DNA from 2 places in the Thauera sedimentorum genome. Region 2 is predicted to be linked to the other one. Evidence: predicted binding sites of a transcription regulator. Region 2 holds the regulator's gene; the other holds the start of a gene.
The links. The regulator FliA, encoded in region 2, starts transcription of late flagellar genes. The targets are predictions, from matches to a motif close to CTAAAGTTNNNNNNNNNNNNGCCGNTA.
Positions count from the first base shown of each region.

Region 1: the regulator FliA is predicted to act here: its motif matches at 2,536-2,562, upstream of flgM (flagellar biosynthesis anti-sigma factor FlgM).

Region 1 is NZ_JACTAH010000001.1:507,774-514,823, forward strand. It holds gene IAI53_RS02290 (DNA topoisomerase IV subunit B) at 1-1,513, opposite strand, end outside; gene IAI53_RS02295 (flagella synthesis protein FlgN) at 1,726-2,196, opposite strand; gene flgM (flagellar biosynthesis anti-sigma factor FlgM) at 2,193-2,501, opposite strand; gene flgA (flagellar basal body P-ring formation chaperone FlgA) at 2,603-3,295, opposite strand; gene flgB (flagellar basal body rod protein FlgB) at 3,555-3,959, shown strand; gene flgC (flagellar basal body rod protein FlgC) at 3,979-4,392, shown strand; gene IAI53_RS02320 (flagellar hook assembly protein FlgD) at 4,450-5,112, shown strand; gene flgE (flagellar hook protein FlgE) at 5,128-6,411, shown strand; gene flgF (flagellar basal-body rod protein FlgF) at 6,462-7,050, shown strand, end outside.
Region 2 is NZ_JACTAH010000003.1:76,506-83,555, forward strand. It holds gene IAI53_RS17665 (Glu/Leu/Phe/Val dehydrogenase dimerization domain-containing protein) at 136-1,188, shown strand; gene IAI53_RS18685 (PEP-CTERM sorting domain-containing protein) at 1,281-1,928, opposite strand; gene IAI53_RS17675 (bacteriohemerythrin) at 2,187-2,663, opposite strand; gene motD (flagellar motor protein MotD) at 2,730-3,584, opposite strand; gene IAI53_RS17685 (flagellar motor protein) at 3,616-4,356, opposite strand; gene IAI53_RS17690 (RNA polymerase sigma factor FliA) at 4,384-5,154, opposite strand; gene IAI53_RS17695 (MinD/ParA family ATP-binding protein) at 5,283-6,083, opposite strand; gene flhF (flagellar biosynthesis GTPase FlhF) at 6,086-7,050, opposite strand, start outside.

The sequences.
Region 1 (7,050 bases), on a different contig from region 2:
TGATCTTGCCGTAGCGCAGGCCGGAGAGGTCCGGCTCGCTGTCGGCGCGGTGCGCGTCCACCCCCAGGGCCACCGCGATGTCATGGATCTCGGCGTTGGCCAGCAGGCGGTCGGGGTCGATCTCCCAGGCGTTCTGCACCTTGCCGCGTAGCGGCAGGATGGCCTGGGTTTCCTTGTTGCGCGCCATCTTGGCCGAGCCGCCGGCGGAGTCGCCCTCGACCAGGAAGAGCTCGTTGCGCTCAATGTCCTCGGATTCGCAGTCGGACAGCTTGCCCGGCAGCACCGCGACGCCGGAGCTCTTCTTGCGCTCGACCTTCTGCGCGCTCTTCTGCCGCGCCTGGGCTTGGCGGATGGAGAGTTCCGCGATCGCCTTGCCGGCTTCCACGTGGTTGTTGAGCCAGATCTCGAAGGGGTCGCGGATCTGCCCGGAGACCAGCTTCACCGCCTCGCGCGAATTGAGCTTTTCCTTCACCTGGCCCTGGAACTGCGGGTCGAGCAGGCGTGCGGAGAGCACGAAGCTCATCCGCCCGCACACGTCTTCCTGCTGCAGCTTGATGCCGCGCGGCAAGAGCGCATGGTGCTCGATGAAGGACTTGACCGCCTCGAACACCCCGGCGCGCAGGCCGGATTCGTGGGTGCCGCCGGCCACCGTGGGGATCAGGTTCACATAGGATTCGCTCGGCACTGCGGTCTCGAACCAGGCCACCGCCCAGGCCGCGCCTTCGCCCTTGGCGAAGTTGGCGTCGTCCGCGCCGGCATAGCCTTCGGCGGTGTAGACCGGGGCCACCGGCTCCAGGTCGCCGGCCAGCTCCTTCATGTAGCCGGCCAGGCCTTCCGGGTAGCTCCAGCGCTTGGTGAGCACGGGGCCGGCGGGCTGCTCGATGTCGAGTTGCACGGCGACGCCGGGCAGCAGCACGGCTTTCGAGCGCAGCAAACGCTCGATCTCGCCGAGCGGGATCTTGGGGCTGTCGAAGTACTTCGGGTCCGGCCACACCTGCACCCGGGTGCCGCTCTGGCGGCCGCAGTCGCCGACCGTCTGCAGGGCGCCGATGCGCTCGCCGCCGTCGGCGAAATCGATGCGGTACTGCTTGCCTTCGCGCTTGACCTCGAGCTCGATGCGGGTCGACAGCGCGTTGGTCACCGCCACGCCCACGCCGTGCAGGCCGCCGGAGAAGGCGTAGGCGCTGTTGCCCTCGCGCTTGTTGAACTTGCCGCCGGCGTGTAGCCGGGTGTAGGCCAGCACCACCACCGGCACGCCTTCCTCCGGGTGCAGGCCGACCGGGATGCCGCGGCCGTCGTCGGCCACCGAGACCGAGCCGTCCAGGTGCAGGGTGACGTGGATCTTCTTCGCAAAGCCGGCCAGCGCCTCGTCGGCGGCGTTGTCGATGACTTCCTGGATGATGTGCGCCGGGCTGTCGGTGCGGGTATACATGCCGGGGCGCTCGCGCACCGGTTCCAGCCCCTTCAGCACGCGGAAGGAGGATTCGTCGTATTGCTGCTGCTTGCCAGTCATCGCGGACCCGTCGGTGTAGGACGGGCGCAAGGATAAGGCGGGAGCGGGGGGAAGGGAAAGGGGAGAGCGGAAAGCTCAGGGCGACCGCACGAATGCCGGTATCGTCCCCATCGTTCCATAGGAGCGGCCTTGGCCGCGATTGCGGCGTCCGTCGTCCCGCGGGCCTCATCGCGGCCAAGGCCGCTCCTAGCGGGGCTGCGACGCAAGGGGGATCAGGCGCTGCCCAGGATGCGTCCGCCGCCGGTGGTGCGGGCGTGGCCGTCGGCGTCGTAGAGCTGCGGCCGGTCGGCCGCGGCCAGCAGGATGGACAGTGCCCCCTGGTTGTGCTGCATGCGCTCGATGACCAGCTTGCCGTTCAGGCTGTTGCGCTCGCGCGCTTCGGCTGCGAGGCGCAGCACTTCGTCCCACTGGGCGAGGGTGTCGGGCATGTCGGCGCACAGGCTGCGGATCGCCTCGCCGGAGTTGGCCAGGCCGAGCCGGCCGAGCAGCATGGCGCGGGCGTCGTGCAGGCGCTGCAGGGTGTGGTAGAGCTCGGTCTTCTCGTTGGTGAGCGCCAGCAGCGCATCGGTGTCGCCCGCGACCAGCAGGCTCTCCTCGCGGCCGAGCAGGGTGATGAAGGTACGCAGTTGCGTGACCTCCATGCCGATCAGCTGGGCAAACTGCAGGCGTTCGGTCTGGTTCACGAGTGTCCGGGGTTCTCGTTCAGCATCTGGCGGACGCTGTCGATCAGGCCGTCGGCGATGCGGCCGGCGTCGATCTTGAAGCGTCCCTCGCTGATCGCCTGGCGGATCTCGTCGACCCGGGCGCGGTCGACGACCGGCGCATTGGCGATGGCAGTCTCGGCCTTCTGCAGGCTCGAGGACAGCGAGGACAGTTGCACTTTGTCTCCGCCGGCGGCTGGGGCCGGCCCGGTTCCCGCCTGCTGGCGGGGTTTCGTCTCGCCGGCCTGCGGGCCGCCGAGCGACTTGACGGCGCTATCGATCTTCACGGCATGACTCCCGATGGGTGTTGTCTGTAACGTATTTCGGCGCGACGAAGGAAAACTTTAGCGATTTTTACAGATATTTTTTTCGCGTGGCGAGCGTCGCATCAGAGACCGACCTCGACGACCCCTCCGTTGCGCGCGATCCCCGAGATCACCTGGCCGCTCGGCATGCGCACGCGCACCGTCTCGCCCTCGGTTGCGCCGTTCAGCGCGCGCCCTTCGCTGCTCACGTTGAAACCCGGGCCGCGGCTCACCACCTTGACGTTTTGCCCCTGGCGCACCGCCGGCGGCAGGCGCAGGTGGGTGGTGCGCAGCGGAGCACCGGCGCCCACCGCGATCCGCACATGATGGCCGACCGCCTGGGCCGGATCGGTGATCGTGGCCTCGGGCAGTGCGGCCAGGTCGCCCCGCTCGCGCTTCAGGTCGGCCAGGCCGACGATCTGTCCGGGGCGCAGCGGACGGGCCACCACCACGTAGTCGGTCAGCACCTCGACCCGGGCCGGCAGGTAGATGGTCCATTCGACCGGCGACTCACAGCGCACGCCCACGTTGGTCTGTCCCCAGGCACGCGCGCCGGCCGGGAAGAAGGGCACCAGCTCCGCACAGGCCGGCAGCTGGTTGAGCGGGTCCATCCGCCCCACGGTCACGCTGACTTCGCCCGGCAGCCCGGCCGCTTCGGCCGCGAGAAAGGCTCGCGCTGCTTCGTGCACCGGCTCGGGCGCCTGCTGGGCGGCAGCCGGCAGGACGAGCGTGAAGATGGCCAGCAGGCCGCTTGCGATACGGGTGACTGTAGACATTCCTTTCATGCGCCGATTGCACCACGCCCATCGGCGCAGCGGCAAGTCCACCGGGGGCGGCAAGGCTTGCCGCCCTGGACGGACGAGATTGCCGGCAGCAGCGGACAAGCGGACAAATTGGCCGGTATTTACCGGTCTTATCCACCCAAGGTGCTTGCCTGCACGCCACTAATATCGCTGGCATGGAAGGTGCAATGGAGTCGATGCCGATGCCTTTGCACCGTTTACGGCAGCCGGTACGAATACATGAGGTGATGCCATGAGAAACCTGCTCGACAACAGCCTGCGAGTGCACCAGGCGGCGCTCAATACCCAGGCCTACCGCCAACAGTTGCTGGCGTCGAACATCGCCAATGCCGACACCCCCAACTACAAAGCGCGCGACATCGATTTCCGCAGCACGCTGCAGGGCGTGCTAGGTAGCCGCGTCGGCCCGCTCGCGCTGGCGACCACCGCCGGCGGCCACATGGGTGTGGCGCAGTCGAATCCGCTGGAGCGCTTCGCCCAGTACCGCCAGGAGATCCAGTCCTCGGTCGATGGCAACACGGTGAACATGGATGTCGAGCGTGCGGCCTTTGCCGAGAACTCCATCCACTACGAAGCCAGCGTCACCTTCATCAATGGCCTGCTGAGCGGAATGCAGCGCGCGATCTCGGGCCAGTAAGGACAAGGGGAGCCGGATCATGAGCATGCTCAATGTCTTCAATATCGCGGGTTCGGCGCTCAACGCGCAGTCGGTGCGCCTGAACACCACCGCCTCCAACCTGGCCAACGCCGACAGCGTGGTCGGCGAGGACGGCCAGCCCTATCGTGCCAAGCAGGTGGTGTTCGCCGCCCGCCCGGTGCAGGGGGCCGGCAAGGACGCAGTCGGCGTGCAGGTCACCCAGGTGGTCGACAGCGCCGCGCCGATGCGCATGGTGTACGAGCCGAACAACCCGGCCGCCAACGCCGAGGGCTACGTGGAGATGCCCAATGTGAACGTGGTGGAGGAGATGGTGAACATGATCTCCGCCTCCCGCTCCTACCAGAACAATGCGGAAGTGATGAGCACCGCGCGGACCCTGCTGCAGCGCACGCTGCAGATTGGCGCGCAGTGAGCACGGTTCTTGCTGTGATGGCCTTGACCCAATCGGCAATGCCGTCCGGAGATTGAAATGAGCGTGGTAAGCGAAACCAAGAACGTCCTGTCCAGCCTGGCGCGCAACGAGTCGGCAGAGACCAAGGAAACCGAGGACATGCAGGGGCGCTTCCTCACCCTGCTGACCACCCAGCTGCGCAACCAGGATCCGATGAATCCGATGGAGAACGCCGAGGTCACCTCGCAGCTGGCGCAGATGAGCACGGTGGATGGCATCGAGCGGCTCAACCAGATGTTCCAGCAGTTCGTGTCCTCGCAGGAGTCCTCCGAGGCCATGCAGGCGGCGGCCCTGGTGGGGCGCGGCGTGCTGGTCGAGGGCAAGGGCCTGATCCTCACCGAGGCGGGTGCCGTGGGCGGTTTCGTGCTCGATACGCCGGCCGACAAGGTGGTGCTGACCATCCGCGACGCCAACGGGCTGGAGGTCGGCCAGATGGAGTTGGAGGACGTGGAGGCCGGCAGCCACAACTTCGTCTGGGACGGTGTGGCCATCGACGGCCAGCAGGCCGCCACCGGCCGCTACACGGTAGCCGTGGAAGCGACCCTGGGAGACGAGAAGGTGAGCGCCAAGACGCTGGAGTTCGGCCAGGTCACCGGCGTCATTCGCGGACCCAAGAGCACCGACCTGCAGGTCGGCTCGCTCGGCATCTTCCAGTTCGACGACATCAAGCAGATTCTCTGATCCGGAGCAAAGATCATGGCATTCCAACAAGGTTTGAGCGGCCTGGCCTCTTCGTCCAAGGCCATCGACGTGGTCAGCAACAACATCGCCAACGCCAGCACCGTGGGCTTCAAGGGGGCGACCGCGCAGTTCGCCGACGTGTTCGCCTCCTCGCTGACCGGCGCGGTCGGCACCATCCAGATCGGTATCGGCAGCACCGTCAATGCGGTGCGCCAGGCCTTCACCCAAGGCAACCTGACCACCACCAACAATCCGCTGGACATGGCGATCAACGGCAACGGTTTCTTCCGCGTGCAACTGCGCGACGGCACGACCGCGCTGACCCGCAACGGCCAGTTCAACATCGACAACGAAGGCTACGTGGTCAACGCCACCGGCGAGCGCCTGATGGGTTACCAGGAAACCGATCCGGTCAGTGGCGACGTGAGCGCGCCGCTCAACCCGAGCAACGCCAACTACACCACGCTGTTCATTCCGCCCACCGGCATCCGGGCCCGTGCCACCGACAACGTCTCGGTGGGCCTGAACCTCAATGCCAAGGCGGACGTGATCGCCACCAGCCCGCCCGACATCAACGATACCGACAGCTACAGCTACACCACCTCGGTGCGGGTGTACGACAGCCTGGGTATCGACCATGCCCTGTCGTTCTACTTCGTCAAGAGCGCGGTGAATACCTGGGATGTCTATACCAGTCTCGACGGCGCGGCACCGACCAACCCGCCGCTCGGCACGCTGGAGTTCAACGAGGACGGCACGCTGAACCAGACCCTGGATTCCGGCGGCGCCCCGGTGGCGACCAATCTGCTGTCGGCGGATTTCGGCGACCTGGGCAACGGTTCGACCAACCCCTTCGTTGTGTCCGGCATCAGCTTCGCCCGCGCCACCCAGTCGGGCAGCAGCGGTTCGGTGGTGAAGGAGCTGTCGCAGGACGGCTATGCCGACGGTGAGATCGCCGGCCTGTCGATCAGCCAGAACGGCGTGATCCAGGGGCGCTACACCAACGGACAGACCAAGGATATCGGCATCGTCGGCCTGGCCACGGTGCGCAACCCGAACGGTCTGACCTCGCTGGGCAACAACCTGTGGCGCGATTCGCCGGAATCCGGCGAGCCGGTGCTCGGACCCGCGGGCGAGGGCCTGAACGGGGTCATCTCCGCCGGCCAGGTCGAGGATTCCAACGTCGATCTGACCCAGGAACTGGTGCAGCTCATCATCCAGCAGCGCAACTACCAGGCCAACGCCCAGTCGATCCGCACCCAGGACCAGATCCTGCAGACGCTGGTGAACCTCAGGTAATGAACTAGGACGACGGCGGGGGAGACCCCGCCGGCGCGCAGGAGCACATCATGGACCGCCTGATCTATACCGCGATGACCGGCGCCAAGCACACGCTTGGCCAGCAGGCTGCGGTGTCGAACAACCTGGCCAACATCAACTCCACCGGCTTCCGCGCGGAGTTGCACAAGCTGCGCTCGGTGGAAGTGCAGACCGACGCGCTGCGCAGTCGCGCCTTCGTGGTCGATGCCAGTGTCGCCTCCGATTTTGCCACCGGACCGATCGCCTTCACCGGGCGCCAGTACGACGCCGCCATCGAGGGCAAGGGCTGGTTCGCGGTGCAGACGCCAGACGGGACCGAGGCCTACACCCGCGACGGCAGCTTCGAGGTCAGCCCCAACGGCGTGCTGCAGACCCGCAGCGGCCTGCCGGTGATCGGCGATGGCGGACCGATCACCATTCCACCGGACAGCGAGATCGTCATCGGCAAGGACGGTTCGATCTCCGCGTTCACCCCCGGTCAGGGCAATGTGGTGAACGTCGTGGCCCAGCTCAAGCTGGTCAATCCGCCCGAACAGGATCTGGTGCGCGGTGACGACGGCCTGTTCCGCCAGCGCAACGGCCAGCAGGCCGCGGTGGATGAGACCGTGCAGGTGGCCG
Region 2 (7,050 bases):
GCGGCCTTGGCCGCGATCACCACCGCCACCCCGGAGCAAGCAAGGATTTACCGGCAGCCGGACAGGACGTCGCGCCACAAGCGCGACGCCCCACCCGACCGCCACCACCCCCACCAAGGAAGGAGACACAAGACCATGGCCGTATTTTCCCTGAGCGATTTCGCCGACCACGAACAAGTCGTATTCGTCAGCGACGACAAGAGCGGTTTGCGCGCGATCATCGCCGTGCACAATTCCAACCTCGGCCCCGCGCTGGGCGGCTGCCGCATGTGGCCCTACGCCACCGAGGAGGAAGCGGTGCGCGACGTGCTGCGCCTGTCGCGCGGCATGACCTACAAGTCCGCGATGGCCAACCTCAAGCTGGGCGGCGGCAAGTCGGTGATCATCGGCAACCCGCGCACCCAGAAGACCCCGGAACTGCTGGCCGCCTTCGCCCGCGCGCTGGAGAACCTCTCCGGGCGCTACATCGCCGCCGAGGACTCCGGCACCAGCGTGGCCGACATGAAGTACATGTCGCAATTCACCAGCCATGTGGCGGGCGTGCACGACAAGCCCGCCGCCGACGGCAGCACCCGCAGCGGCGACCCCTCGCCGGCTACTGCCTGGGGTACCTTCGTCGGCATCAAGGCCGCGGTCAAGGAGCGCCTCGGCCGCGATTCGCTGGACGGCCTGAAGGTGGCCATCCAGGGCGTGGGCAACGTCGGCCACCACCTGGCCGGCCACCTCAAGGAGGCGGGCGCCCAGCTGTGGATCACCGACATCCAGCGCGACAACCTGCTGCGTACCGCCAAGGAGTACGACGCCACCGTGGTCGCCCCGGAAGCCATCTTCGGCCTGGACGTGGACGTGTTCGCCCCGTGCGCGATGGGCGCGATCATCAACGACACCACCATCCCGCAGCTGAAGGCCAGCGTCGTCGCCGGCGCGGCCAACAACCAGCTCGCCGAGTCGCGCCACGGCGCCGAGCTGATGCGCCGCGGCATCCTCTACGCGCCGGACTACGTGATCAACGCCGGCGGCATCATCGACGTGTACTACGAGCGCGTGGGTTACGACGAGGCCACGGTGACCGCGCACGTCGCCGGCATCTACGACAACCTGATGGAGATCTTCGCCCGCGCGCGCAGCGAGGAGCGCCCGACCGGCGAGGTGGCCGACGTGATCGCGGAGGAGCGCTTCCGTCGCTGAACCGCCGCCGCGCATGAAACGACTACGGCGACCCCGCGGGGTCGCCGTAGTCGTATTGGCGCGCCGCGATGCTCGCGGCGCAGGGACAAGGCTCAGATCGCCTTGCGCCGGCGCATGCCGGCCAGCCCCGCAAGTCCGAGCCCCAGCAGGGCCAGGGAACCCGGCTCGGGCACACCTTGCTCCTGGGTGGTGACATTGAGCGTGAAGGACCGGAACAGGATGGGATCGGCACCGACGGTGTCGCCGATACGCAGCGTCCACAACCCGAACACATCGGTACCGTCAAAGGCCGACAGGCTGCCCACCGGACGGAAGCTGCCGGACTGGATGGTGCCGGGCAGCGCACTGGCCGCCTCGTCGTCGAAGGTGTTGGTCACGTCGATGCTGCTGCCCGGGCCGCTGAAATAGCTCGACGGGAACAGGCTGACGGCGATACCGGTAGGACCGGTCAGCATCATGTAGGCCTCCCCAGGGAAGGGAAAGCTGCCGCCGTTGCAGAAGTAGTTGGCGGTGAAGCCCTGACCGCACTTGCTCCACGACACCGTGATGTTCAGGTCGGTGATCAGCCCGCCCGACACGATGTTGACGCTGCGATCGATGAACGAGTCATCGGCTGAGCCGCCGACCGAATTGGTCGCCGACACCAGCGCCGCGTGTGCGGCAGGCGCCGCGAAACCGATGCCGAGGGCGATGAGGGAAGAAGCCAGGTGGCGCCCGGCGGTGTGCAGGAAGGTCCGCATGATTGCTCCAGCGAGTCGGGAATTGTCCGCGGGCCGCATCGGACGCGACACCGCACTCCGCGATGTACAGCAATATCCGTTCCAGGACACCGTAATGGAAGAGCATTCCCCGCTGGATCAGAGGCTTAGCTTGGAATTACCGCAATGCAGGTATGCATGGATACCTGCATCTGAGTAAAAGTGTAAAGAAAATCGACGCTTCGACACGCTCGGAATCTCGTGCTGGCGCAAGGCTGCCGAGCAGTCTTCCTCCGCGTCTCAGCGCCAGAACTGCCACCAGCGCCGCTGCTTCATCGCCTGCTGCATCGCCGGCATCCAGTCGGCGCGGGTGCCGTGCTCCTGGTACCACTTGCCGAAGCGCTTGTCGGATTCGCAGATGTGGCGCACCAGCCACACGCGCAGGAAGTGCAGCAGTTCGAAGGTGATCGAGGCCTCGCCAGAGTCGAGCTTCTGCTGCAGCGCACGTACCTGGTCGATGAGCGCCTCATGGTAGATGCGGTGCTCGGCGTAGTCCGGGTAGGCCGAGTCGCGCATCATGCGTTCCTCGACCGCGAAGTGGGTACGGGTGTAGTCCACCAGCTCGTCCAGCGTGCTGCGCACCGCCGCCGAGCCGCGCCGCTCACGCACCGCCGTGTGCAACTGGTTGAGCAGGCCGACGAGTTCGAAGTGCTGGTCGTCGATGTCGCCGACACCCACGCTGAACTCGTCACTCCACTGGAAAAGCTCCGCCATCATCGCGCTCCGCCTTGTCTCGAATGTTGCAATGATGTGACGGATGCGGCGGCGCAATATTGACCCAAATCAAGGTTCCAAAATGGTGTCGCCAGGCGGCGTTTCGGGCAACACCGAGCGGATCGGATCGTCCGGGCGGATGCGCCCCGGCGCCGTGCCCGGCGGCGGTTCGGCGATCATCGACTCGATCAGGATGGTCACCCGCCGGTTGCGCGCGCGGCCGTCTTCCGTGCTGTTGGGCGCCACCGGACGCTGGTCGGCGTAGCCGGCCGCGGTGAGCCGTTCGGGATTGACGCCGGACTCGACGAACAGCCGCACCACCGACGAGGCCCGCACCGCCGACAGCTCCCAGTTGGACGGGAAGCGGAAGGTGTTGATCGGCACGTTGTCGGTATGACCCTCGATGGTGATCGAGAAGGTGGCCGCCGCGAGCACGCCGGCCACGGCCTGCAGCGCGGACACCGCCTCGCTGCCCAGGGTGGCCTCGCCGGGCGGGAACAGCGCGCTGGCGTTGATTTCCACGGTGATGCCGTGGGCGCCTTCGGTCACCGTCACCTGGCCGTCGCGGGTCAGCGGTCCGAGCACGCGACGGATCTCGTCGGCCATGTTGTTCATCCGCTTGGCGATGTCGCGGCGGCGCTGCTCTTCCTGGACCTGCTCGGGTGTCTTGCGGGCGATCGGCGGCACCACCGAACCGGAGATCACCGCGGGCTCGGTGACCTGCTGGGCGCCTTCGAGGATGGCCCCGCTGCGGAAGGCCTGCATCAGGGAATCGGACAGTACGCGGTACTTGCCCTCGTTGATCGAGCTGAGCGAGTACATCACCACGAAGAAGGCGAACAGCAGGGTGATGAAGTCCGCGTACGAGACGAGCCAGCGCTCGTGGTTCTCGTGTTCTTCCTCAGCCTTGCGTCGCCGCCCCATGGGAACCGCCCCTCCTCGTCCGGCCGCGGCCTCAGACGATGTAGCCCTGCATGCGCCCTTCGATGATGCGCGGGTTGTCGCCGTTGGCGATCCCCACCAGGCCGTCGACCAGCATCTCGCGCTGCGAGACCATGCTGGCGATATGCGCCTGGAGCTTCTTGGCGATCGGCAGGAAGATCAGGTTGGCCGAGCCCACGCCGTAGATGGTGGCGACGAAGGCGACCGCGATGCCCGAGCCGAGCTTGGACGGATCGGACAGGTTCTCCATGACGTGGATCAGCCCCATCACCGCGCCCAGGATGCCGATGGTGGGCGCATAGCCGCCGGCGGCCTCCCAGATCTTGGAACCGAGCTTCATCTGCGCCTCCCAGGCGGAGATCTCCACGTCCATGACCTCACGCAGGCGATCGGGCTCGACCCCGTCGACCAGCAGCTGCAGGCCCTTCTGCATGAAGGGCTCGGGCAGGCGGGGAATCTGGTTCTCCAGCGCCAGCAGACCTTCCTTGCGTGCGGTGTGGCTCCAGCTCACCACCATGGTGATCAGCTCGGCCGGTGCCAGCACCGGCGGCACGAACACCCACTTGCTCATGCGCATGCCGTCGACGAACACCCGCAGGGGGCTCTGCAGCATCACCGCGCCCAGCGTGCCGCCGAGCACGATGAGCGCCGCGGTGGGCTGGACCAGGGAGGCAATGTGGCCGCCTTCGAGCATCTGGCCGACCAGGATGGCCGCCAGGCCCAGGGTAAGGCCGACCAGGCTGATGCTGTCCATGAACGATGTCTCCGCCGCCCGCGGGGCTCAGGCCCCGGCAGCCGGCTTCTTGGGCGGACGACCGCGGCGCGCCGCCGGCGCCGCGCCACGCTGCCCCAGCACGCGCGAGCGCAGGCGGGCTATCGCCTGGCTGTGCAGCTGGCAGACGCGCGACTCGGTAACGCCGAGCACCTCGCCGATCTCCCGCAGGTTGAGTTCCTCGTCATAGTACAGGGCCATCACGAGTTTTTCGCGCTCGGGCAGGTCGTCGATGGCCAGGACCAGGTTGCCGCGCATGTCGGCATCTTCCAGCAGGTCGGCGGGATTGGTCTCATGCACGCCGAGGTGGCGCTCGAAGTAGTCCTCGCCGTCACCGTCGGTGAAATCCTCGAAATGCACCAGCTGATAGCCGCGCGCGTCCTGCAGCAGGCGCTGGTACTCGGCCAGCGGCAGGTCGAGCGCGCTGGCCAGTTCGGCCTCGGTGGGCTGGCGGCCGTTCTGCTGTTCCAGCGTATGCACGGCGGTTTCGATGCGCCGCATGTCGCGCCGCAGGCTGCGCGGCAGCCAGTCGTTCTCGCGCAGGCCGTCGAGCATGGCGCCGCGTACCCGCTGCACCGCATAGGTCTCGAACTGGGCGCCGAGGCCGTCCTCGTAGCGGTTGATGGCGTCGAGCAGGCCCATCATGCCGTTCTGGATCAGGTCGTCGACGTCCACGCTGGCCGGCAGCTTCGCCATCAGGTGATAGGCGATGCGCTTGACCAGCGGGGCGTAGGCCTCCACCAGGTGGTCCTTGTCGAGATTCCCTTCGGCGTCGTACATCCAGGTGACCTGAATCTTCTTCCTGCGGCTGGTCTTGGGCGGCGGGCCTTCGTTCTGGCCCGCGGTTCGCCATTTTCCCGCAGCAGGGCCGCGATGACCAGATGCATACGTGAGTGCGAGCATGATCGTCACCTCCGCATCGGGGCGCGCGGCACGCTGGCCGCCCCCAGGGCCGACAGGCGGCGAAGGAAGGCGTGCTCGGCCTCGCGCGGGCTGGACTCGGCCACCGGATGGGCAAGCCCGCCGGCAAGATCGTCGCGTTCGACCTCGCCCAGCCAGGCCAGCGCGGCGCCGACATGGCGGCGCACCAGCGCGTCGAGACTGTCGAAGAAGGCGGCCGCTTCGGCGCGGCTCTTGGCGCGCGCGACCGCCACATGCAGGGAGCCCGCTCCGGCGGCGGCGAGTTGCTTGATCACCCGGTAGGCTTCGGTGGCGCCGGTGGCGCTGGCCTCGGCCACCACCAGGCGGCGCGGCGCCGCATAGACGAAGGGCGAAGGGTCGTCTGCGCCCTGCGCCGCCGCGTGGATCAGCACGAAGCCGGTGTGGCGCTGGATCTGGCGGATCGCCCCGAGCAGCGCCTCGCGGCGCTCGGCGTCGAGCAGCGGCAGCGCGAGCGCCGCGGCCGAGGTGGCGATGCGCCCGAGCAGGCCGGGGACGGGTTGCAGCAGTTCGGCCGGCGTGCAGCGCCCGTCGAGCACGCTCAGCAGGTCCGGACCCTGCGGCAGGTCGAGCCGCGCGGCGAGGCTGGCCTCGCCCGGGGCCTCGTCGAGCAGGATCACCCGCTCGCTGCGCCCGGCGATGCAGTGGGCGGCACGCAGTGCGTTGTGCGCGCCATGACGTCCGGTGGCGTACATCGCCACCACGGTGGGCGGCGCACGCCGGAACAGACGGCGCAGCCCGGCGGCCTGGTCTTCCCGTGCGTCGATCATGATCAGGCTCCCGCGCCGCCGGCGGCGAGCATCAGGCCGGCTTCGTCGCCCTGCAGCTTCCACGGCGAGCCTTCGGCCTGCTCGCGCATCGCGCGGTGCAGCAGGTAGGCGCGGTTGGGCAGGTGCAGGTCTTCCGGCACGCGCTGGCCGTTGGCCACGTAGAACAGTTCGAGTTCGCGGCGCACCGCCACGTCGATGGCCGGGGCCAGGGAAGCGGCTTCGTCCACCTTGGTGAGGATGCAGCCGGCCAGGTCCGGGCCCTTGTAGGCGCGCACCACGTCGTCCAGAGTGTCGCCACGGCAGGTGGCGTTGAGCAGCAGCAGGCGGCGCACGTTGCCGGCGCCCAGCAGCATCGCGGCCTGCTCGGCCACCATGCGGTCGCGCTGGCTGACGCCGACGGTGTCGATCAGCACCATGTGCTTGTTGCGCAGCTCGGCCAGGGTCTGGCGCAGGTCGGCGGCGTCGCGCACCGAGAACACCGGCACGCCGAGGATGCGGCCGTAGATGCGCAGCTGTTCCTGCGCGCCGATGCGGTAGCCGTCGGTGGTGATCAGCGCCAGCTTGTCGGCACCGTGGCGCACCACGCAGCGCGCGGCGAGCTTGGCGGTGGTGGTGGTCTTGCCCACCCCGGTGGGGCCGACCAGGGCATACACGCCGCCGCGGTCGATCAGGTCGGCGTCGGAGGACAGCGCACGCAGTTCGCGGTTGAGCGCGGCCTTGACCGCATCGCGGCCCTGCGCGGGCTCGGCGTCCTCGGCGACCGCCTCCACCAGGCGGCGAGCCAGCGCGGCGGAGAAGCCGGCTTCCAGCAGCTCGCCGACCAGGTCGGCGCGCACCGGCGCGTGGCGGCGGGTCTCGCCCCAGGCGAAGCCGGCGAGCTGGCGTTCGATCATGCCGCGGATGCCGGACAGTTCGGCCATCAGCTTGGTATTGGCTTCCTGCAGTTCACGCACCCGGGCGTCCTGCT